Regions from separate parts of the Lentzea sp. NPDC092896 genome, predicted to be linked through region 1. Evidence: riboswitches for the same ligand, from Rfam matches in the RefSeq annotation. Region 1 holds a riboswitch; each other region holds the start of a gene.
What was found. A riboswitch is a leader RNA that binds a small molecule or an ion and turns the genes downstream of it on or off. The one in region 1 is predicted to bind cobalamin.
Positions count from the first base shown of each region.

Region 2: linked by a shared signal. The riboswitch ahead of ACIQF0_RS20880 (FecCD family ABC transporter permease) and the one ahead of ACIQF0_RS10125 (hypothetical protein) in region 1 are both predicted to bind cobalamin.
Region 3: linked by a shared signal. The riboswitch ahead of ACIQF0_RS21850 (putative cobaltochelatase) and the one ahead of ACIQF0_RS10125 (hypothetical protein) in region 1 are both predicted to bind cobalamin.
Region 4: linked by a shared signal. The riboswitch ahead of ACIQF0_RS05195 (CbtB-domain containing protein) and the one ahead of ACIQF0_RS10125 (hypothetical protein) in region 1 are both predicted to bind cobalamin.

Region 1 covers NZ_JBIVPX010000001.1:2,284,343-2,289,785, reverse strand. Annotated here, with positions in the region: gene ACIQF0_RS10130 (hypothetical protein) at 1-476, opposite strand, end outside; gene ACIQF0_RS10125 (hypothetical protein) at 476-2,935, opposite strand; cobalamin riboswitch at 3,019-3,160, opposite strand; cobalamin riboswitch at 3,231-3,357, shown strand; gene ACIQF0_RS10120 (prenyltransferase/squalene oxidase repeat-containing protein) at 3,390-4,391, shown strand; gene ACIQF0_RS10115 (ribonucleotide-diphosphate reductase subunit beta) at 4,446-5,443, opposite strand, start outside.
Region 2 covers NZ_JBIVPX010000004.1:5,997-11,439, reverse strand. Annotated here, with positions in the region: gene cimA (citramalate synthase) at 1-648, opposite strand, end outside; gene ACIQF0_RS20890 (ABC transporter substrate-binding protein) at 978-1,955, opposite strand; gene ACIQF0_RS20885 (ABC transporter ATP-binding protein) at 1,952-2,692, opposite strand; gene ACIQF0_RS20880 (FecCD family ABC transporter permease) at 2,692-3,714, opposite strand; cobalamin riboswitch at 3,747-3,879, opposite strand; gene ACIQF0_RS20875 (YciI family protein) at 3,974-4,393, shown strand; gene ACIQF0_RS20870 (3-isopropylmalate dehydrogenase) at 4,461-5,443, opposite strand, start outside.
Region 3 covers NZ_JBIVPX010000004.1:195,168-200,610, reverse strand. Annotated here, with positions in the region: gene cobO (cob(I)yrinic acid a,c-diamide adenosyltransferase) at 1-291, opposite strand, end outside; gene ACIQF0_RS21850 (putative cobaltochelatase) at 355-2,259, opposite strand; cobalamin riboswitch at 2,297-2,433, opposite strand; gene ACIQF0_RS21845 (threonine aldolase family protein) at 2,464-3,423, opposite strand; gene ACIQF0_RS21840 (helix-turn-helix domain-containing protein) at 3,434-3,940, opposite strand; gene ACIQF0_RS21835 (zinc-binding alcohol dehydrogenase family protein) at 4,025-4,858, shown strand; gene ACIQF0_RS21830 (hypothetical protein) at 4,842-5,443, opposite strand, start outside.
Region 4 covers NZ_JBIVPX010000001.1:1,172,104-1,177,546, reverse strand. Annotated here, with positions in the region: gene hisG (ATP phosphoribosyltransferase) at 1-336, opposite strand, end outside; gene ACIQF0_RS05205 (phosphoribosyl-ATP diphosphatase) at 353-616, opposite strand; gene ACIQF0_RS05200 ((2Fe-2S)-binding protein) at 725-1,375, shown strand; cobalamin riboswitch at 1,410-1,601, shown strand; gene ACIQF0_RS05195 (CbtB-domain containing protein) at 1,634-1,822, shown strand; gene ACIQF0_RS05190 (CbtA family protein) at 1,848-2,606, shown strand; gene ACIQF0_RS05185 (YbaB/EbfC family nucleoid-associated protein) at 2,667-3,122, shown strand; gene ACIQF0_RS05180 (hypothetical protein) at 3,119-4,549, shown strand; gene ACIQF0_RS05175 (hypothetical protein) at 4,549-5,025, shown strand; gene ACIQF0_RS05170 (hypothetical protein) at 5,022-5,443, shown strand, end outside.

The DNA of each region.
Region 1 (5,443 bases):
CCGCCGGGGATCACGTTGCGGTTCAACGCGCCGTAGCTGCTGTAGGTCCAGGTCGAGCCGGAACCGTCGGCGTGCCAGTAGCCCCAGTACGCGGAGCCGGGCGGAGTGTTGAAGCAGCCCTCCTTGTAGGTCGGGTTGCCGGTGACCGGGATGTTCTCCGTCGACGTCGGACGGCCGCCCACCCTGCACACGAACCCGAGGCCCCACTTGACCGTGCCCGCGACCGCGATTCCCGCGTCCTGCAACGCCTTGATGCCGGTGCGGTCGGTGCCGGGAGCGGCGTTGGGCGAGCAACGCGTGATCGTCGGCGCGGCCACCCCGCCGTTGCCGTCCAGTTCCTGGAAGTCGACCACGATCGTCGTGCCGCTCAACGCGTCCGCGCCGGTGCAGATGCCGTCGTAGCCCGCGGCACTGGCAGGAGCGGGCGCGACGACCAGTCCGGTGAGGACCACCGCGGCGGCGAGAACTCTCTTCATCACTGAACCCCCTGGGAGAGACGACGGCGAAGCAGCAGAACGAGACCGGCGAGCACCATGGCGCCGCCGAGTGCGAAGTAGGACCACAGCGGCGGGTGCCGTGGAGCGTTCTGGGCGACCAGCGCGGGGACCGGCTTGGCGTCGGCCAGGGGCAGTCGCACCACCGGTGACAGCGGAGAACCGTTCGCGCTGATCCACGATCGGCCCGCGATGCCTTGTGCGGCAACGAGACTCGTGGCGAAGTCGGTCGTGCCGTCACCGCCGGACACCCGCGCCAGACCACCGTCGGCGAGCACCATTCCGCCGATCGTCTTCGCGGTACCGCTCACGTCCAGGCCCGCTGCCTGGCGAGCACCCGCGACCGAGGCGCTCAACGCGATGGAGGGCGCGCCACCGTCGTCATCGACCATGCCCTTGCCGTTCGGCTTGGCGCCGAGCAACGAGATCGCCTTCACGAACGCGGCCGCGCGCTCCTTCGACCACTCGGCCGGGGCCTGGGCGACGGGCGCGTCCTCGGTGAACGGCCTGCTGTTCAGCGCGGTGACCGCGGCGGCGGTGGAGGCGAGATCGCCGTCCTCGCAGTCCGCGTCGTCCATGCGTTCCGGGAACGTGCCGTCCTCGCACTGACGGGCGGCCAGCGCCTCGATCGCCTGGCCGGGGTCGGCGACGGTGGCGAGCACCGCCCAGGTGTGGCGGCGGACGGAGTCCGCGGAGTCCGCGAACGAGCCGGTGTCGGTGAACAGACCGTCCGCGCCCCGCAGTGCCGCCAGGTCGGCGCGCAGCCGGTTCGCGAGGTCGTCGGACTTCTGGAACTGGGCGAGGACGACGAGTTTCGCGAGCGGTTCGGCGTAGGCGGCCTCACCGGTCTCCTGCCCGGCGCCGTGCGCGTAGGCGTTGACCGCGTCCGGCGTCAGCAGGAACTCCGAGGCCTTCTTCGCGGCGTCCGGCTGCTCGCCCAGCGCGTGCAGGGCCAGCACCAGGTCCGCGGTCGCGTCGTAGTCGACGTAGGTCCTGTCGTTCTCGGTGACCTCGACGTGGTCGCCGCGCACGAGCTTGTTGGCCAGGTACGCGCCGAGCTTCGCGGCGGACGTCTTCGCGGCCGGTTGCACGGTCTTCGGCGCCGGGGCGGGCTGGCGGACCACGGCCTTCGGTTTGGTCGTCGGTGTGGGCGCTCTGACGGTGGTGGTCTCGGTCTTGGTGTGCACCGGTGGTGGCGTGGTGCCCTGTGCCGCCGTGGTCGTAGTCGTCGCCGGGGTGCTGCTCGCGGTGGTGGTCGGGGTCGGCTCGGGCACGTCGCCCTTGGCCAGCGCGTACAACCCGATCTGCGACAACCCGAGCGAGGCCTGCGCGCTCGCCCTGATCCACGTGTCGATGCCGGAGATGCCGCCGGTGCGCGCCGCCTGGTACGAGGCCGGGTCGTACGCGATCGCACCGATCTGCCCGGCCAGCGCGGTACCCGAGTCGGACGCGCCGGCCTGTGCGGACTTCAGGAACTCGACGCCCCTGCCGACCTCAGCACCCGCGCCGCCCGCGTCCGCGAGCGCCTGCACGATCAGGCCGGTGCTGTTGGTGTTCGGCGCCTCGGTCCCGACACCGCCACCCCAGCCACCACCGGCGGACTGGTTGTTCTTCAGCCACGTCACGGTCCTCGCGATCGGCTCGTCGAGCCCGGCCGCCCCGGCGCGCTTCGCCGCGAGCATGGCCGACAGCGCGAGGCCCGTCGCGTCACCGTCCGGCGCCGACGAGCCGTCGGCCTTCCCCTCGTCACAGGAGGACACCTTGAGGCCCTCAGGTCCCTGGACGTACCCGAAGAAGATCCGGAAGTAGCCCTCGGAACACTGCTGCGTCACCATCTTGTCGATGGCGGGCTGGTCGTTCTCCCCCGCCACCGCCAGGCCGATCACGGCGAGGGACTGGCCGAACATGTTGGCGTTGTTGTTCACCATGTCCGCCCACTCGGGGTTCTTCGAGTAGTCGCTGATCCGGCCGGCGTCGACGCCCGAGCGCCGGATCGCCGCCTTCGTCTCGGCGACCATGTCGTGGCCGTCGAAGGCACGCGGATCACGGCCGGAGATCTGCGCGGCGAGCAGGGTCTTGGCCACCGCGCCGCCGACGACGATCTGGTCGAAGCCCTGGCCGGGAGCGAGGCCGTCCCAGGTGAAGTAGTCGGTGACGTGTCCCTGGTCGTCCAGGAACTTCATGATCGGCTCGGCGAGCGCGCCGTCACCGGAGGCGTGCATCGCGAAGACCAGGTCGAGCATCAGGCCGTGGTCGGGCAGCTCGCCGCCGAGCGGGTTCTCCAGGGTGCCGTCGGGTCGCAGCTGGTGGGAGAGCCACACGGAGCTGGAGTGGGCGGCGTCGCGATCTCCCGCGGCGGCCGCGGTTCCGGCGATCGTCGTGGCGATCAGGCCCGCGCCGACGGCGAACGCCAGTGCGGCCAGGCTCCTGCGCCGGGTCATTTCTCTCCCCCTCCTCGTGCTGCTCGAGGAGAGGAGACGACGCGGGGCGCCGGCAGCCACCCCTGCGTTTCGCGACAGCGGTCGGTCCGTTCACCCCGCCCGGATGGTGACCCGACTCGCCACTGAAACCAGTGGCCCACGGTTGCGCGACAGTGCCGGATTCCGACCGGCTTCCCCGTCACGGGCGAGGTATGAAGTTGTCGAGCCGAGCGAGGTTAACACCTGGAAACCGCTGTTCGGCACCGCCTTCGGGGTCGGAGGCGAGCGTCACATCCGTACCCGGTACGGGGCCTTGCGCGGCATGAGAACCTGTTGGGCGTTCAGCGCGGCGCGGGGGAAGTCCGGTGAGAATCCGGCGCTGTCCCGCAACGGTGTGCCCTCCGCGGCAAGCCCGGTCACCCGCATCGCGCGGTGTTCACCAACTCCTGTCGTGGAAGTGCGGGAAAGGGTTCTCATGAGACGTCTGGTGCTCGCTGCTGTCCTGATGCTGGGCATTGGCACCGCTGCCACCCCCGCGGTGGCGGCCACGCACAACAAGTCCGGCGCCGCCGCGGGCTGGCTCGCCCGGCAACTGGTCGACGGCGAACGGTTCGAGGCCGACTTCGGCGGCCAGAAGTTCCCCGACCAGGGCCTGACGATCGACGCGATCTTCGCGTTCGCCGCCGCCCGTTCCTCGGACACCAACGCCGAGAAGGCCATCACGTGGCTGGCGAAGCCGGAGATCACCACCGGCTACGTCGGCTCCGGCACCGAGGCCTACGCGGGCGCGCACGCCAAGCTGTTGCTGGCGGCGAAGGTGCGACACAAGAACGGCAACGCTTTCGGCGGTGTCGACCTGGAAGCCGGTCTGCGCGGCCTGCTCGCGCCGTCGGGGAGGTTCTCCGACCGGTCGGACTTCGGTGACTTCTCCAACGCCTTCACCCAGTCCCTGGCGCTGATCGCCCTCGACCGCACGCCGGCCGGCTCGCCCGCGTCGGCCAAGGCCTTCCTCGCCGGAACCCAGTGCCCCGACGGGGGTTTCCCGCTGAACTTCGGTCAGACCCCGTGCGCCAGTGACGTCGACTCGACCGCGCTGGTCGTGCAGGCGTTGCGCGCCACCGGTGACAACGTCAACGCCGCCGAAGGCACCGCCTGGCTCGCGTCGAAGCAGAACGCCGACGGCGGTTTCTCCGTCGGCGCCAACGCTTCCAACGCCAACAGCACCGGCCTGGCCGCGCAGGCGCTGGCCGGTCACCGCCCTGCGGCCGCGACGCAGGCGCGTCAGTTCCTGCGTTCGCTCGCGGTCGGCTGTGCGGGTGCCGTCGCGGACCGAGGCGCGATCGCCTACGACGCAACGGGATTCGACCAGGCGACCGCTCCACGTGCCACGGCTCAGGCGGTGCTCGGCCTGACCGGGGTCAAGCTCGCGAACCTCGACGGCGGAGGCAACCCCGCCGCGCCGACGCTCGCCTGCTGACGAAGCGGTGCCCCTGACCGGAGTTCCCGGCCAGGGGCACCGCACCCGCACGACTCAGAAGTCCTCGTCGAACGCCACCGTGCCGGTCACACCGACCTGGTAGGCCGAAACCCGGCGCTCGAAGAAGTTCGACAGCTCCTGCACGTCCTGCAGCTCCATGAACGCGAACGGGTTCTTGGAACCGTAGATCGGCTCGATGCCGAGCACCTGCAGCCGCCGGTCCGCGACATGCTCCAAATAGGACCGCATGTCCGCCACCGACATGCCGGCGACACCGCCGCCGAGCAGGTCCTCCGCGAACTGCACCTCGGCGTCGACGGCCTCGCGCAGCATCTGCTTGACCTCCTCGTACAAGGAGTCGTCGAACAGGTCCGGCTCCTCGCGGCGCACGGTGTCCACGACGTCGAACGCGAACGCCATGTGCATCGACTCGTCGCGGAACACCCAGTTGGTGCCCGACGCGAGGCCGTTCAAGAGCCCGCGCGACCGCAGGAAGTAGACGTAGGCGAAGGCGCCGTAGAAGAACAGGCCCTCGATGCACGCCGCGAAGCAGATCAGGTTGAGCAGGAACGACCTGCGGTCCTCCCGCGACTCCAGCCGCTTGAGGTCCGAGATCGAGTCGATCCACTTGTAGCAGAACTCGGCCTTCGCGCGGATCGACGGAATCGTCTCCACGGCGGCGAACGCCTCGATGCGGTCGTTCTCGTCGGGCAGGTAGGTGTCGAGCAGCGTCAGGTAGAACTGGACGTGCACGGCCTCCTCGAACAGCTGCCGTGACAGGTAGAGCCGGGCCTCCGGCGCGTTCACGTGCTCGTAGAGGTTGAGCACCAGGTTGTTCGCGACGATCGTGTCACCGGTCGCGAAGAACGCGACGAGCCGGTTGACCAGGTGCCGCTCGGCCTCCGACAGCTTGTTCAGGTCGGCGAGGTCCGAGTGCAGGTCGACCTCCTCGACCGTCCACGTGTTCTTGATGGCGTCCCGGAAGCGCTCGTAGAACAACGGGTACCGCATGGGCCGCAGCGTGAGGTCCATGCCGGGGTCGAGCAGAGCGT
Region 2 (5,443 bases), on a different contig from region 1:
CGTGTCGTCCTGGCAGTGAATTCCAACGCGGAAGCCGGTCTTCTCGACGACCTCCGCGACCGTCTCCGCAAGCCCCAACGGCAACTGACCACCGTTGGTGTCGCACAGCACAACGACGTCCGCGCCACCCTCCACAGCGGACTCCAGCACACGCAGCGACGTGTCCGGCGAGAACGCGTACCCGTCGAAGAAGTGCTCGGCGTCGAGAAAGACCCGCCTACCGTGGTCCTTCAGGAACCGAACGGTGTCGCGCACCATCCTCAGGTTCTCGTCGGCGTCCGTGCGCAGCGCCCGTTCGATGTGCCTGAGGTCCGACTTGGCCACCAACGTGACCACCGGCGCCTGACTGTCAACAAGTGCCTTGACCTGCGGGTCTTCCTCGACCTTGACCCCGGCCTTGCGCGTGGCCCCGAACGCGACCAGCTTGGCGTGCTTCAACTCCAGATCCCCGGCCGCCGCACGAGCGAAGAACTCCGTGTCCTTGGGCAACGCGCCGGGCCAGCCGCCCTCGATGAACCCGACGCCGAGCCCGTCCAGCAGCCGCGCGACCGCGAGCTTGTCCGTGACGGAGTACGAAATGCCCTCACGTTGTGCGCCATCGCGCAACGTCGTGTCGTAGACGTGGAACTCGTCGGTCGGGCCGGCCATCGGGGTCATCTCCTCATCCGGGCAAACAAAAAGACCCCCCGCGGGATGCGAGAGGTCTGCGCGTCGGGTGCCAGGGGCGGCAACTACCCGACGCGCTCGTCAATAATGATGGCGACGTACTGAACCATGTCGGCGATGCTGCCACAGCTCAGCGCGGCGTACCAAGCGACGGGAGGAAATCTCCCACTATCTGGTCACGGGTTCACGCCTTCGCAACGGCACCCACGCGGTGCCACCCGGAGCCCGCCGACGCAAGGCAACCACCCGCACGGAACGCGACCAACCCCGCTGGAACCCGGCAACCGCCCGCAACCCGACCCGCACCGACGTCACCCCTGGGCCAGGAACTTCGCGAACGCCTCGATCGAAGCCGCGTTCCGAGGCGACTCCACCAACGCCGCATACGGCAACGAGAAGAACCTCTTCCCCTTGACCGCAGGCGAGTTGGCCAGCGGAGCGAAGCCCTCCAGGAACGCCTGCTTCTGCTCCGGAGTGTTCGCCTCCCCGTCCGCGTAGTCCACGATCAACACCACATCGGGGTTCCGCTGCACCACGGTCTCCCAGTTGACCGTCGTCCAGCTGTCGTTCAAATCCCCGAAGATGTTGTCCCCACCCGCCTTCGAGATCACGTCCTGAGGCGCGGCGTTCTTCCCGGACGTGAACGGCTGGTCCTGCCCGCTGTCGTACAGGAACACCTTCGGCCGAGGCTTCCCCTCCATCAACTTCCCGGCACGGGCGATCTGCTCCTGATACCCCTTCACGAGCTCCTCAGCCTTGGCCTCGACCCGGAAGATCTTCCCGAGGTTGCGCAGGTCCGTGTACAGCGCGTCCAACGCGGGCATGATGCCGCGCTGCTTGCCCACCCCGTTCCGACAGGCCTCAGTCAGCTGGTAGGTCCCGATCCCCAACGCCTTCAACGCGTCCGGCGTGAACCCGGTGCTCTCGCTGAACCCGTAGTTCCAGCCGGCGAAGACCAGATCGGCGTTCGCGCCCTGCACGACCTCCTTGGAGACCTTGTCGGACAGATGCTTCACGCTCCCGAAGTCGGCCTTCCACGGCGAGGTGCGCACGTCGACGGAGTCCACGCCGCTGATGACGTAACCCGCCATCCGGTCCTTGAGTCCCAGCGCGAACATCAACTCGGTGATCCCGGTGTCGTTGGTGACCACTTTGGACGGAATCTTGTCGAACGTGACCTGCTGACCACAGTTCGTGACCGTCACGGGGTCGGACGCGGAGGTGTCCTGGGCGACCGTGGCGCCGCAGCCGGAGACCAACAGCACAGCGGCAAGGACAACGGTTCTCAAGGGGTGACCTCCTGATCGAACAGGAGCTGGGGAACTCCCGTGGTCGGATGCCGCACGACGTGCGCGGTGACGTGGAAAACCTTGGCGATCAGTTCAGGCACGAGAACCTCCGCCGGTGTGCCGGACGCGACGATCCGTCCTTCGTCCAACACGTACAGCCGGTCGCAGAAGGAAGCAGCGAGGTTCAGGTCGTGCAGAACCGTCAGCACCGTGATCCCCAGCCCACGCGTGAGCTGGAGAACATCGAGCTGATGGCGAATGTCGAGATGGTTCGTGGGCTCGTCCAGCACGAGCACCCGCGGCTCCTGGGCGATCGCGCGGGCGATGAGCACGCGCTGTCGCTCACCACCGGACAAACTGAGGAAGCTGCGCGAAGCGAGATGTGAAACGTCCACCGTGGACAGTGCCTCGGCCACCACCCGAGAGTCGCGGACCGGATCACGGTCGTGCGGCAGCCGGCCCATCTCCACGACCTCGGTGACCGTGAAGTCGAACTCGACCTGCGACTCCTGGGTCAACGCCGCGAGGTGGCGGGCGACATCATGTCGCTTGTGGACGTTCGAGCCGTCGAGCAGCACAGTGCCGGCGTCGGGCTTCAACGCCCGGTACACGCAGCGCAGCGTCGTGGACTTGCCGCTGCCGTTCGGGCCCACGATGCCGACAACCTCGCCAGAGGCGTGCAAAGAAACGTCGGAGATGATGTTCCGGACGGCGACGTCGTTCAGCTCGACGCGCATCAGCGGCCTCCGAAGACGTAGGACTTGCGACGCATCAGGAAGATGAAGCAAGGCACGCCGAGCGCGGCCGTGATGACGCCGAGCGGGAGTTCCTCCGGTGCCGCGAGCATGCGCGCGGCCACGTCCACCCAGACCAGGAACGACGCTCCGGCCAGCGGTGCGAGCGCCAGGACCTTGCGGTGGTCGGCGCCCACTACCATGCGCGTCAGGTGCGGCAGCATCAGTCCGACGAACCCGACGGCACCGCTGACCGCCACCAGCACACCGGTCATGGCCGCGGTGACGATGAACAGGTGCGTGCGGAACCGGTTGACCGCCACGCCGAGCGTGGTCGCGGTCTCGTCGCCCATCGCCAGCGCGTTGAGCTGCCGCGCCTTGGTCGCCAGGTAGACGATGCCGGCCGCGGTCACCACGGCGGCGACCGGCAGCGACTGCCAGTTCGCCCCGCCGAGGCTGCCGAGCAACCAGAACATCGCGGCCCGCGCCGCCTCACCGCGCGGTGCCTGGAACACCAGCAGCATCGCCACGGCGGAGAACCCGTACGCCAGCGCCGTCCCGGTCAACACGAGCCGCAACGGTGTGAGCCCTCGGCTCGTGCGTGCGGTGATGTAGACCAGGGCGGTAGCGCCGAGACCGGTCAGGAACGCTCCCACCGACAACGCGTAGACGCCGAGGCCGGACAGGATGCCGAGCGTCGCCACCGCCGTCGCGCCCACGCTCGCGCCCGACGAGATGCCGAGCACGTACGGGTCTGCCAACGCGTTGCGGACCATCGCCTGGATGGCGACGCCGACCGTGCTCAGGCCGGCGCCGACGACGGCCGCGAGCAGAACTCGGGGAAGCCGGATGTCCCAGACGATGTGGTACTGCCCGGCGAGGTCGGCGGGGATCGTGCCGCCGGTCAGCGCCGCCCACAGCAGTTCGAGCGTGAGGTCGAACGGAACGGAGACGGGGCCGAGCGCGACGCCCGCGACGAGACTGACGGCGAGCACGCCGACGAGCACGCTGATCTTGGAGAGCACTGGGTCCTTCCCGCAGTCCACGGCGGAGTCGGAACTTCTCGGTCACCGTGAGCGGGTGTTCGGGCTCGTCTCCTGATCAGGAGACCTACCGTTGCGGGTCAGCGCCGGACTTCGACCGGTCTTCCCCCACGCACGACTGAGGCGACCCTACCTGCGGAAACAGAAAGTTCGAGAATTTTCGGGTGTGATGTCGATCCGGCCCGCGGTCCGTTCGACCTGTGGACGTCACCGAGGAAGACACCGAGCGAGGAGATCCACCGTGAAGTACATCCTGATCATGCGCGCCACCGACGAGGGCTTCGCGAACATGGGCGAGGTCGACTTCGACAAGATGCTGGAGACGGTCGGCGCGTTCAACGAGGAGCTGATCCGCGCCGGTGTGCTGCTGGCCGCCGAGGGTCTGTCCGAGCCGTCCGAGGGCGTCGTCGTGGACTACTCCGCCGAGCCGCCGGTCGTCACGGACGGCCCGTACGGCGAGACCAAGGAGCTGTTCAACGGCTTCTACCTGCTCAACGTCTCGTCGAAGGAAGAAGCGATCGAGTGGGCCAAGCGCATGCCGCTGACCGGCCCGGGGTTCAAGACCGAGATCCGGCGCGTGCCGACGATCGACGAGTTCCCGCAGGACAACGAGTGGATCAAGAAGGAGCGCGCGTGGCGTGAGGCCAACGGCCAGCTCTGACGCGGAGAACGCCGAAGCCCCGGCCGGAAAGTCCGGCCGGGGCTTCAAAACGTCGAGCGGATGAACCTCAGCCAGTGCGGACGTTCGACGACACGAGTGCCGCGAGACGATCGCCGATGGCGTAGGTGGCCCCAGGCGACTGGTGGTCCCTGGTAGCGAGATCAAAGGCCACGGAGGCCTCGATCCGGCGGGCCGACTCGTGCTCGCCGAGGTGGTCGAGCAGCAGCGCGACCGACAGCACGGCGGCCGTCGGGTCCGCGATGCCCTGGCCCGCGATGTCCGGCGCCGAACCGTGCACCGGCTCGAACATCGACGGGTTGCGACGGGTCACGTCCATGTTTCCCGACGCGGCCAGGCCGATGCCACCCGTGACGGCGGCGGCGAGGTCGGTCAGGATGTCGCCGAACAGGTTGTCGGTGACGATCACGTCGTAACGGCCCGGGTCGGTGACCATGTGAATGGTCGCCGCGTCCACGTGCTGGTAGGCCACGGTGACGTCCGGGTGCTGCAGCGAGACCTCCTCCACGACGCGCGACCACAACGAGCCGGCGTGCGTGAGGACGTTCGTCTTGTGCACCAAGGTCAGGTGCCGGCGCTGACGGTTCGACGCACGCGCGAAGGCGTCCCGGACCACGCGCTCGACGCCGAACGAGGTGTTCAGCGAGACCTCGGTGGCGATCTCGTGCGGCGTGTCCTTGCGGAGCAGGCCGCCGTTGCCCGCGTACGGGCCTTCCGTGCCCTCGCGGACCACCACCATGTCGATCTCCGGCGGGTCCGCGAGCGGGCTGCGGACACCGGGGTAGAGACGAGCCGGGCGGAGGTTCACGTGGTGGTCGAGTTCGAAGCGCAGCCTCAGAAGCAGGCCCCGCTCCAGAATTCCGCTCGGCACCGACGGGTCGCCCACCGCGCCGAGCAGGATCGCGTCGTGCTGGCGAAGCTCTCCCAGCACCGACTCGGGCAACAACTCTCCCGTGGCGTGCCAGCGCGCCGCGCCGAGGTCGTAGCGAGTGATCTCGGCCGCCGGAACGACCTCTCCGAGGACCTTCAGGG
Region 3 (5,443 bases), on a different contig from region 1:
CCAGCCCTCGCCCATCTTGTGCCACTCGACGGCGCCGCCCTCGCCGGTCTCGTCGTGCAGCTTGCCGAGCGCCTTGAACGCGGACTCCTCGCCGACCTTCCACTTGGCGGACTTCACGAACTGGAACACGCCGATGTCCCAGCCCTGGTTCCAGCCGCGCAGCGCCATGCCGAACGCCGACGTCGACTTCCCCTTCATCTCACCGGTGTGCAGCATCAGCAGCGGCCGGTTGCGGCGCTGGCGGGTGGTCAGGCCGTCCTTCGGCACCTCGGTGGGTTGTCCTTGAGGCACTGGGATTCTCCTTGCTCGTTGGTCGCTGCTCCGCAGACTCCGGCGAGTTCGCCGGACGCGAACTCACGCGGCCCGGACGACGCCGGCGAGGTGGTCGGCGCTGAGCTGGTCGAGCTTCACGCAGGTGCCCTGCAACGCCTCGGCGATCTTCTGCGCGAGGCCGAGCCGGACGTGGCCCTGTTCGCAGTCGACGACCACGACGGCGGTCTTCTCCAGCAGGGTGGCGGCCTTGAGCGCGTCCTTGGTCGGGTCGCCGCCCAGGCCGGACGACGTCGCGCGGCCGTCCGTGAGCAGCACGACGAGCGGGCGCTTCTGCGGGTCGCGCATCCGTTCGATCTCCAGGACGCGGTGGGCCTTCAGCAGGCCGTCCGCGAGCGGGGTCCGGCCTCCGGTGCGCATCTTCTTGAGGCGGGTGGCCGCCGCGTCCACGGAAGTCGTCGGGGGCAGAGCGACTTCGGCGGTCTGGCCGCGGAACGTCACCACGCCGACCTTGTCCCGGCGCTGGTAGGCGTCGCGCAGCAACGAGATCACCGCGCCGCTGACGGCCGACATCCGCTTCTGCGCCGCCATCGAGCCGGAGGCGTCGACGACGAACAGGACGAGGTTCGACTCCTTGCCCTCCCTGACCGCCTTGCGCAGGTCGGAGGCGGTGAGCAGCAGTCCGGGGCCACTGCGGCCACGTGCTCGTTGGTGGGGCGCGGCGTTCGTGAGCGTGTCGACCAGGTGCAGCCCGTTGCCGTCCACTTTGGACGACCGGACGATCCGGCCGGTGCGCGCGCGGGCCCTCGAACGCTTGCCGGGCGCGCCTTCGCCGACGCCGGGAACCTCCAGCAGCCGCGCCTTGAACGCGGGCGAGGGTTCCGGCGCAGGACTGTCGCTGGGCGCGTTCCCGTTGCCCTTCGGGCCTTCCTGCGGCTCGGGCAGCTCACCGCCGCCGGGGCCGTCGTCGTCCGGGCCTTCCTCCGGCTCCTCCGCGTGCTCGGCGGCCTGCTTCATCGCGTCCTCGAGCTGCTGCTCCTCGATGCCGGGCTCGTCGAACGGGTCGCGCCGCCTGCGGTGCGGCAGGGCGAGCCGGACGGCGGTCTCGACGTCGGTCTCCTCGACGGTCTCGGCGCCTCGCCACGCCGCGTGGGCGGTGGCGGCACGGGCGACCACGAGGTCCGCGCGCATGCCGTCGACCTCGAAAGCCGCGCAGACAGCGGCGATCCGGCGCAGCTCACTGTCCGGAAGGGACACTTGCGGCAGCTTCTGCTTGGCGTCGGCGATCTGCTGCTTGAGCTTCGCGTCCTCGGCCTCCCACTTGGCCGCGAACGTCACGGGGTCGGCCTCGTAGGCGAGCCGGCGCCGGATCACCTCGGTGCGCACGCTCACGTCCCGCGCCGCCTTCACCGCCACGGTCAGCCCGAACCGGTCGAGCAGCTGCGGCCGCAGCTCGCCCTCCTCGGGGTTCATGGTGCCGACCAGCAGGAACTGCGACGGGTGCGAGACCGACACGCCCTCGCGTTCCACGTGCGCGCGCCCCATCGCGGCGGCGTCGAGCAGCAGGTCGACCAGGTGGTCGTGCAGCAGGTTGACCTCGTCGACGTAGAGCACGCCGCGATGCGCCGCCGCCAGCAGCCCGGGCTGGAACGCCCGCACGCCCTCGGTCAGCGCCTTCTCCAGGTCGAGCGACCCGACCAGCCGGTCCTCGGTGGCGCCGACGGGCAGTTCGACGAGCTTGGCCGGTCGACGGTCAACGCCGTCGTGCGGCCCGTCGGGGCAGTCGGTGCTGCCGGGCACGCAGCCGAACCGGCAGCCTCGCGACACGTCCAGTTCGGGCAGGAGCGCGGCGAGGGCACGCACGATGGTCGACTTCGCGGTCCCCTTCTCGCCGCGGACCAGAACGCCGCCGATGCCGGGATGAACGGCGTTCAGCAGCAGGGCAAGCCGGAGGTCGTCATGGCCGACGACAGCCGAAAAGGGGAACATGCTCGGCGAAGTCCTTCCTCGGGTGTCCACGCCCGCGGTCGGTGATCAAGAGGGGAACGAGTTCCTGACTCCCGGTTCTCTCACTACCGGTCACAGTCGCGGGACGGCGCCGGATTCGCACCGGCTTCCTCGCACTCCCCTCACAGCCCCGGCATCGTCGCATTTCGCACCGCCGGGTCCAACAGCCAGGTGAGCGACGTCGCCCTAGATCAGGCTCTGGAACTCCGCCCAGGCCTCCGCGACCTCGTCCGCCGTCCACTCCAGCGCGGGCTCGGCGATCGTGATCTCGTTCTTCGCGAGCAGGCCGTCGCGCCAGAAGTTGCCGAGGAACTTGCCGCTCACCTCGGTCAGCCGCTTCGGGTCGCCGGGCAGGTGCAGCGCGAACTGGTGGGTGTGCGGCTCCGGCAGGCCCATGGCGGACGCCACGACCTTGGCGTGCTCCACGTAGGTGCCCAGCCGGGGCAGCACGGTGTCCAGGCCGTGCAACGCGGACAGCGCCGCCGGCCACTGCTGGAACAGCATGCCGCCGTACCGGTGCCGCCACACCCGTGCCTGGTCGACGAAGTCCTGGGTGCCGGCGAGCGCCGCGCCGGAGATGCCTTCGAGGGACTTGTAGAACGACACGTAGACCGAGTCGAACAGGCCCGCGATCTCGGGCAGCGGCTTGCCCAGGCCGAAGGTGCTCTCCCACAGTCGCGCGCCGTCGAGGTGCACGACCGCGTCTCGTTCGCGCGCGGCGTCGACCAGCGACGTCAGCTCGTCCCACGTCGGCAGGACGAACCCCCTCTCGCGGTCCGGGACCTCCAGCAGCAGTGTCCCGTACGGCTCGGGGCAGGTCGCGACCTCGGAATTCTCGACCTTGATCGGTCGCAGGCCGGACAGCACGGTCAGCGCGTCGTCCTCGTGGTTCAGCGGATGCGCCTGCGAGTGCATCGCGACGATCGGGTTGTGCGTGCGGTCGGCCCAGCAGCGCAGGGCGATCTGCTGCGCCATGGTCCCGGTCGGCACGAACAGCGCCGCCTCGGTGCCCAGCAGTTGTGCGACGCGGGTCTCCAGCGCGCCCACCGGGCCGCCATCGCCGTAGCGGTCGGGGTCGACGTCCGGCACCGGGCCGAGCCTCTCCAGGAGCGTCTTCTTGCGGGTTCCGGAGAGCTGTCGGTTCATCACCCAGGCATCAAACCTCAGCGGCGAGCGTGTCCGCGAGCGAGATAACGCCCGCCCGGATCTCGGCCGCCGTCATGCCCTGGGCCAGCAGGAACTCGATGTGCTCGCCTCGCAGCACGGCCAGCACGGTGTGCGCCTTGAACGTCGAGCCGACCAGCCGGGCCAGCCGCTCGACGGTGATCCGGAAGTTGCCCTCGCAGCTGCGGACCGTCGTCCGTTCCACGGCGATGACCAGCGGCAACGACGCCAGCACGTGGTCGAACAGGGTGCCGGCGAACTCTCCGGCGGAGCGGCACTCCAACGACGCGGTCTGAATCCAGGAGGCAGCGGTGGCGTCGACCACGGCGCCCACCAGGCCCGCCTTGTCGCCGAACCGCCGGAACACGGTGCCCTTGCCGACGCCCGCCGCGACAGCCACGTCGTCCACCGACACGGCGTCGATGCCGCGCTCGCCGATCAGCCGGGTGGCGGCGGCCAGGATCGCGGCCCTGTTGCGGGCGGCATCGGCACGTTCCAACGAACTCTCCCTTGACACAAGCGGACCGGCAGTCCGTATTCTAGCAACCGGACCAGCGGTCCGCTTATCCAGGGGAGGCAGCGAATGAAGGCAGTGCGGTTCCACGAGTTCGGCGGGCCCGAGGTGCTGAAGGTCGAGGAGGTCCCGGACCCGACCGGCGACACGCTCGTCGACGTCACCGCGATCGGCCTCAACTACGGCGAGACGGTCATCCGCCGGGGCAAGGGCAGGGAGCTGTTCCCGTGGTACCCAGGGCCGTCGCTCCCGGTCGTCCTCGGCTCGGAAGTCGTTGGCATCACAGGAGAAGGCCGACGGGTCATGGGCGTGCCGCGCGGCGGCGCCTACGCCACGAAGGCCGTCATCGAGAACCCGATCGACGTGCCCGACGGCGTGAGCGACCACGAGGCTCTCGCCCTGCTCCTGCAGGGCACCACGGCGGTCGCGGCGGTCAAGGCCGCCCGCATTCAGCCGGGCGACCGGGTGCTCGTCGAGGCGGCGTCCGGTGGCGTCGGCGGTCTGCTCGTGCAGCTCGCGGAACGGGCGGGTGCGACCGTGCTCGCTGCGTCCAGCAAGGGCGGTCTCGGCTACGACTGGGATGACCTGGACCCGGTCGACGTCGTCTTCGAGTCCATCGGCGGCGCGGTCGGGAAACGCGCGTTCGAGCTGCTCAACGATGGCGTCGGCCGCATGGTCGTGTTCGGCTACGCGAGCGGCGAGCCGTTGGACGTCACCGCGAGCGACATCTTCCGCAAGGGCGTCGCGGTCATGGGACTGCCCCGCGACACCACGCCAGAAGAGGTGTTCGAGCTCCAGCTCAAGCCGAACCTCGGCGGCGTCTACCGGCTCGACGAGATCGCCGAGGCGCACAGGGCGCTCGAAGCCCGCACCACGACGGGCAAGCTCATCGCGCGACCGTGACCGACTTGGGCGCGCGGAACGACAGCAGCTGAAGCCACTCCGGCTCCGAGCGGTCCAGCCGCAACGACGGCTCGTGCTCGGCCACCGTCCGCAACGTCACCGCGGCCTCCAACCGAGCCAGCCCGGCGCCGAGGCAGAAGTGCCGGCCGTAGCCGAACGCCAGGTGCCGAGGATCGGTTTCCTTACCGCTCAACAACAACACGAGCTCCGCACCGGCAGGCACGCGCACACCGGACAGCACGACCTCACGCGCGGTCAGCCGCCGCCACGTCACCACGGGCGTTTCGGTCCGCAGCACGTCCTCGACGAACGCCTCGGCCACACCCGGCGACCCCAGACGCGCCCACAACGCGCGGTCCTGCAACGCACGGCGCAACGCCGTGGACAACAACTGGGTCGTCGTCTCCTGGCCCGCGATCAGCAGGAAGTAGCAAAGGCCGGCGGAGTCCTCAGCGGACACTCCGGCATCGGCCAGCGCGCAGAACAACTCGCCGTCGCGGGCGTGGTAGCGCTTGATCAGCCACTGGTGGAAGTCGCCGACGTCGTCGACCAGCTCCAGCTGCCGTTCCCGCGAGATGTCGCCCC
Region 4 (5,443 bases), 1.1 Mb from region 1:
GAGGTCGGAGACCTTCCAGTCGGTGCCGCGAGGGCCCGCGTAGCGGAAGGTCGACGAGCCGAAGCCCAGCGCCAGCAGCTCCTCGACGGAGTTGCCGTTGTCGTCGGCGCCCGAGTCGGCGGCCAGGTCGCGGCCGGTGATGCCGAGGTCCAGGTCGCCGGACGCCACGTAGATCGCGATGTCCTTGGGGCGCAGGAAGAAGAACTCGACGTCGTTGTTGTTGTCGAGCACGGTCAGGTCGCGCGGCTCGTGCCTCTGCCGGTAGCCGGCCTCGGTGAGCATGGCGGAGGCGCGTTCAGCGAGCGCGCCCTTGTTCGGGACTGCAACGCGCAGCATGTGAAAGTCTTTTCCGTCAGAGGTACTTGTAGACGTCTTCGAGGGTGAGCCCACGGCCCAGCATGAGCACCTGGAGGCGGTAGAGCAGCTGCGAGATCTCTTCGGAGAGCTTCTCGTCGGACTCGTACTCGGCGGCGATCCAGACCTCGCCCGCCTCCTCCAGGACCTTCTTGCCCTGCGCATGGACCCCGGCCTCGAGCGCAGCAACGGTGCCGGAACCCTCCGGCTTGGTGGCGGCTCGTTCGGTCAGTTCAGCGAACAGGGAATCGAAGGTCTTCACGGCATGACATCCTCCCATCCCGGCGACCCCCGTCCACACCGCGGTCACATCTGTCCCAGGCCGTGGACGTGATCTGTCCTGCATGGACACCCAGTAGCGTGAACTTCTGTGTCTGAGTTCGCCGAGGTCCTCGAAGCACTGCGCCGGGTGCGCGGAATCAACCCGTTCTTCGCGCTCGACGTGGGCCGCCCGGACGAGTCCTGGCTGCCGGGAACGGCGTTGTTGGAAGGTCCGGCGCTCAAGAACACCATCGACGCGATCGCGATCCGGTACAAAGCGGAGGAACCACGCGTAGCGGCCAGCCTGTTCTTCCTCAGCTACACGGCACGGCTGCTCAGCCCGCTCACGGCCGCGGGCATCCCGATCGACGTCCGCCCGGAGAACCTCTGGTGGCAGCACCACCCCGCGAACGGCCTGAGCGTCCGCATCGACCAGCCGAGACTGGGCCCGAAGGCCGCAGAGGCGCTCGAACCGGTGGTGGAAGCGATCCAGGCCGTCACGCCGGTGGCGCGTGGATTGTTGTGGGGCAACGCGATGTCGAACGTCGCGGGCGCGCTCAAAATGGTTGTGCGCGCACGCATGCTCACCGCCGAGGAAGCGGAAGAACGCGGCGAACGGCTCATGAGCTCACCGCCGTTCGAACAGGCGGGAGAATTCCTCAGTTTTCCCGGCGAGGTCACGTTCCGGCGTCGGTCGTGTTGTCTCTACTACCGCGTCGCCGCAGGTGGGAAGTGTGGTGACTGTCCACTCGTGAAGTGAGGAACGCAACAACTCTTATGGCCGGTTGTGCTTAACCGATGGATCAACTTACGGTGCACGCGCCGCAGTGACGGGAAGCCGGTGAAAATCCGGCGCGGTCCTCGCCACTGTGACCGGGAAGCGATCCCCGCCGAGCACGTCACTGGTCCTCGCGAGAGGGCTGGGAAGACGCGGGGGCAGCGTTGATCCGGGAGTCAGGAGACCGGCTGCGGCGCCGCAAGGAGAGTTGACCTTCCACGAGGTATGGAGGAGCCCGTCATGACGAGCCCCGCAGCAAATCTGTCCGCCGTCCAGGTGCCCAAGTGGGCGTTCGCCGCCGCACTTCTCGGCCTGATCGTCACGTACCTCGTCCTGCAGGAGAACGGTCTCGCGCTCGGCGCGGGTTCCGAGTTGCTGCACGAGTTCTTCCACGACGGCCGCCACGCGCTCGGCGTCCCCTGCCACTGATCCCCCGATCCCAGGCAGGGAAGACATGACGACGACGTACAAGTCCCTTGCGCTGCGCGGAGTCGCGGCCGGCGGTATTGCTGGCGTCGCCTCCGCGCTCGTGCAGCTGCTGGTGACCGAGATCCCGATTCGCGCCGCGCTCGCGGTCGAGGAGGCACGGGCACCCGCCGGCGAAGAGGCCGGCCACACGCACGGCGGCGAGGAAGAGCTGGTCAGCCGTGGCGCCCAGGTCGTGGGCGGCATGCTCGGCGTGGTGATCGTCGGCATCGCGGTGGGCCTCGTGTTCGCCACGGCCTACGCGCTGTCGAAGCGCTGGTTCGCCGACCGCACGCCGTTCAGCCGCAGCTTCGCGTTCGGGGCCGCGGTGTTCGGTGCCGTGGCGCTGCTGCCGTGGCTCAAGTACCCGGCCAACCCGCCGGCCGTGGGTGACCCGGAGACGGTGAACTACCGGACCGCGCTCTACCTCGGTGTCGTGGTGGCCGGACTGGTGATCGTGTGGGCCGCGAGCTGGCTCGCCGAACAGCTGCGCGCCCAGTCGCAGCCGGTGCGGACGACCGCTGTGCTGCTCGCGGTGGCCGCGGCCGTCGCGGTGGTGCTGCTGGCGTTCCCCGCGCCGCCGGACACGATCCCCGCGGACATGCCGGTGAACGTGCTGTGGCAGTTCCGCCTCAGTTCGCTCGCCCAGCTCGCCACGCTCTACGTCGGCATCGGCGTGGTGTTCGGCCTGCTGATCGACCCGGCGTCGCGCAAGGCCAAGGCCCCTGAGAAGGCCGCTGTCGCCTGATGGTGTGGGGTGGCCGTGGGTGCGGCCACCCCGCCCAGCCGCGATTGGTACGTTCGGCGCATGCCTGACAGCGCTGAGTTGCTGGAACAGATGCGTCAGAAGCTCGAGTTCTTCGAGCAGGCGAACCGCGCCGCCGACGCCCGTGCCGCCGAGTACGACGCGATGGGCAACGAGCTCAGAACAGTGGAAGCCAGCGTCCAGTCCCCCGACCGTTCCGTCACGGTCGTCGCGGGTTTGTCCGGTTCCATCAAGGAGATCCGGTTCACCGAGGACGCGAAGCGGCTGAGCACCACGCAGCTCTCCCAGGCCGTGATGTCGACGCTGCACCTGGCCGTCGCCGCGGCCGCGCGTCAGCAGGCGGAGATCGTGCAGGGCCACACCGACCTCCCGATCGCCGAGCGCGTGCTGGCGACGCAGCAGGAGATCTTCGGCCGGCCCGCCGCCCCACCGGCCCGTTCCCCGGCGGACGACGACGGCGACACCGGCAGCATCTTCCGCAAGGACGACCGCTGGTGACCGGGATCGTGGTGCACGCGGACGAGATCGCCCGGTGCGCGAAGACCATCGGCACGCTCTCCGGCACCTCCACGAAGCTCAACGACGCCGTCACGACCGCGTCGGTGCCCGCGGTCAGCTGGGGCGCGCTCGGGCACCTGCTCGGCCTCTACCAGCAGTACGACGAGTTGCTGGGCGATCTGCACGGCCACTTCGGCAAGATGACCGAGGGCTTCGGCAAGATCGATTCCGCCCTCACCGCCACCGCGCAGACCTACGCGGGCCACGAGCAAACGACGACGGACGCGTTCGGCAAGACGCTCCAAAGTGGACTCGACAGCGCCACCGCGCCGCCGATGGTCTCCGGCGGCAAGGGCACCTCGAACCTCGGCGCACTCGGCAAGAGCTACGGCGACCAGTACTCCGGCGACAACGTCGGCAAGGCGTCCGCGAAGCTGATCCCGTTCGGTGGCAGCAGTTACTCGCTCATGAAGGACAGCGCGAAGCTCGGGGACGACCTCCAGAAGGGCGACGGCGCCGCGATCGCGAAGGACGTCGTCAGCGTCATCTCCGACATGAACAACTTCATGCAGGACGGCATGAAGCTCGCCGGCGCGATCTCCGACCCGCTGAACTTCCTGATCAGCAAAGGACTCGGCTGGCTGCTCGACGTCGTGGCGCCGTTGAAGCAGGCCGTGGACCTGGTCACCGGCGACCCGGCGGCCACGAGCAAGGCCGCGGGCGCGTTCAACGACATCGCGACGCGGACCGAGGACCTGGCGCGCACGTTCGACGAGCACCTGCGTCAGGGCCTGCGGAGCTGGAAGTCCGAGGCGGGCGACAAGGCCGCGGCGAAGCTCGGCGGGTTCCACCACGGCATCGAGGGCACGGCGGGCACCGCGGGCCACATCGCGTCGCTGCTGCAGGGCAGTTCGATGTTCATGCAGGTGGCCGAGGACGTCATCAAGGGGATCCTGAGCGACCTGATCGAGTGGCTGGTCGTCACGTGGGTCGCCGCGCAGATCGCGGCCGTCCCGACGTGCGGGGCCTCCGAGGCCGCCGCGGCCGCCGCCACCCCGGTCGAGGCGGGGATCTCGACCGCCAAGGCCGGCAAGGAGGTCGGCAAGGTCCGTTCGGTGATCCAGAAGATCATGGACGTGCTGCGGCGGATCCGCGAGGTGCTCAGGAACTCGAAGGTCGGCAACGCCTTCCGCGAGGGCGTGGCCGACAAGCCGGGCTCGTTCGGCGAGGCGCTGGGCAAGGCCGCGAAGGACCAGCTGAAGAAGGCGGCCGGGCTGGACAAGAGCGGCCCCGACGGCGCGAAGTACACGGACCCGGTCAAGATCGCGAACAAGGTCGCCGGGTACGCCGACGGCATCTACAAGACCGTGACGTACGGCTCCAAGGGCGACGAGTCGTCGAAGACGGACCAGGAGCTCGACATCTGATGCGCTGGTGGCGGAAGTGGCTCTGGCCGGAGGAGTCGGCGGCGTCCACGCTCTCCGCGGGCGGCCGCACGTTCGCGGTCCACTCGGAGACGAGGATCGTTGGCCTCGCGTCCGCCCCAGGCGACGACGTGAGCGCCCGCACGGAGACCATCGTGTCGGTGAGCACGGACCTCGGCCCGTGCCCGCCGTTGCGCGTGGTGGAACGCCTGCTGCCAGACCCACGCGACGAGAACGCGGGCGCGGTGGCCCTGGGCGTGCCCGCGTTCGACGACCGCTTCCTGGTGTTCTGCGACGACTTCGCGTTCGTGCGGCGCCTGACCCCGGCACTGACCGCCGCGCCCACCGAGTCGACGGCAGGACTGTCACTCGGCGGCGGCAGGATCACCGTGCACCGCAAGGGCACCCGGCACAACACAACGGCCGCGAACTACCTCAACGCCCTGATTCCCTTGCTACCGCCGGAGTTGCGCCGATGAACGACGCGCCGATCATCGTGCCGCTGTCCGCCGGACTGGCCGTGGTGATCGAACAGGACCGCGTCTACTACAGCCGCCTGGCGAACGACGCTTTGGTCGACTCCCCGGTGTTCGGCGTGCCACTCGCGGCGGTCGTGCTCGTGCAGCCGGGAGAACTCCGCGACGAACTCACGCACCGCATCGACCAGAGCGACGGCATCACCGAGCAGATCGTGCTCTCCCGCGGCCCCGCGGTCTGGATCCGGTACGCCGACGACATCATCGTGCCTTGTGCAGACCCACGCGGGCTGGCGGCCGAGATCGAACGACGCCGCCGCCGGGTCGCACGGTACGGCGGCCTCGCGGCGGCCGAGGTGTGGAAGGTCAACCCGAAGCTGCGCAACGGATTCGAGCCCGGCGGCGCGGAGTTCGCTCCGCC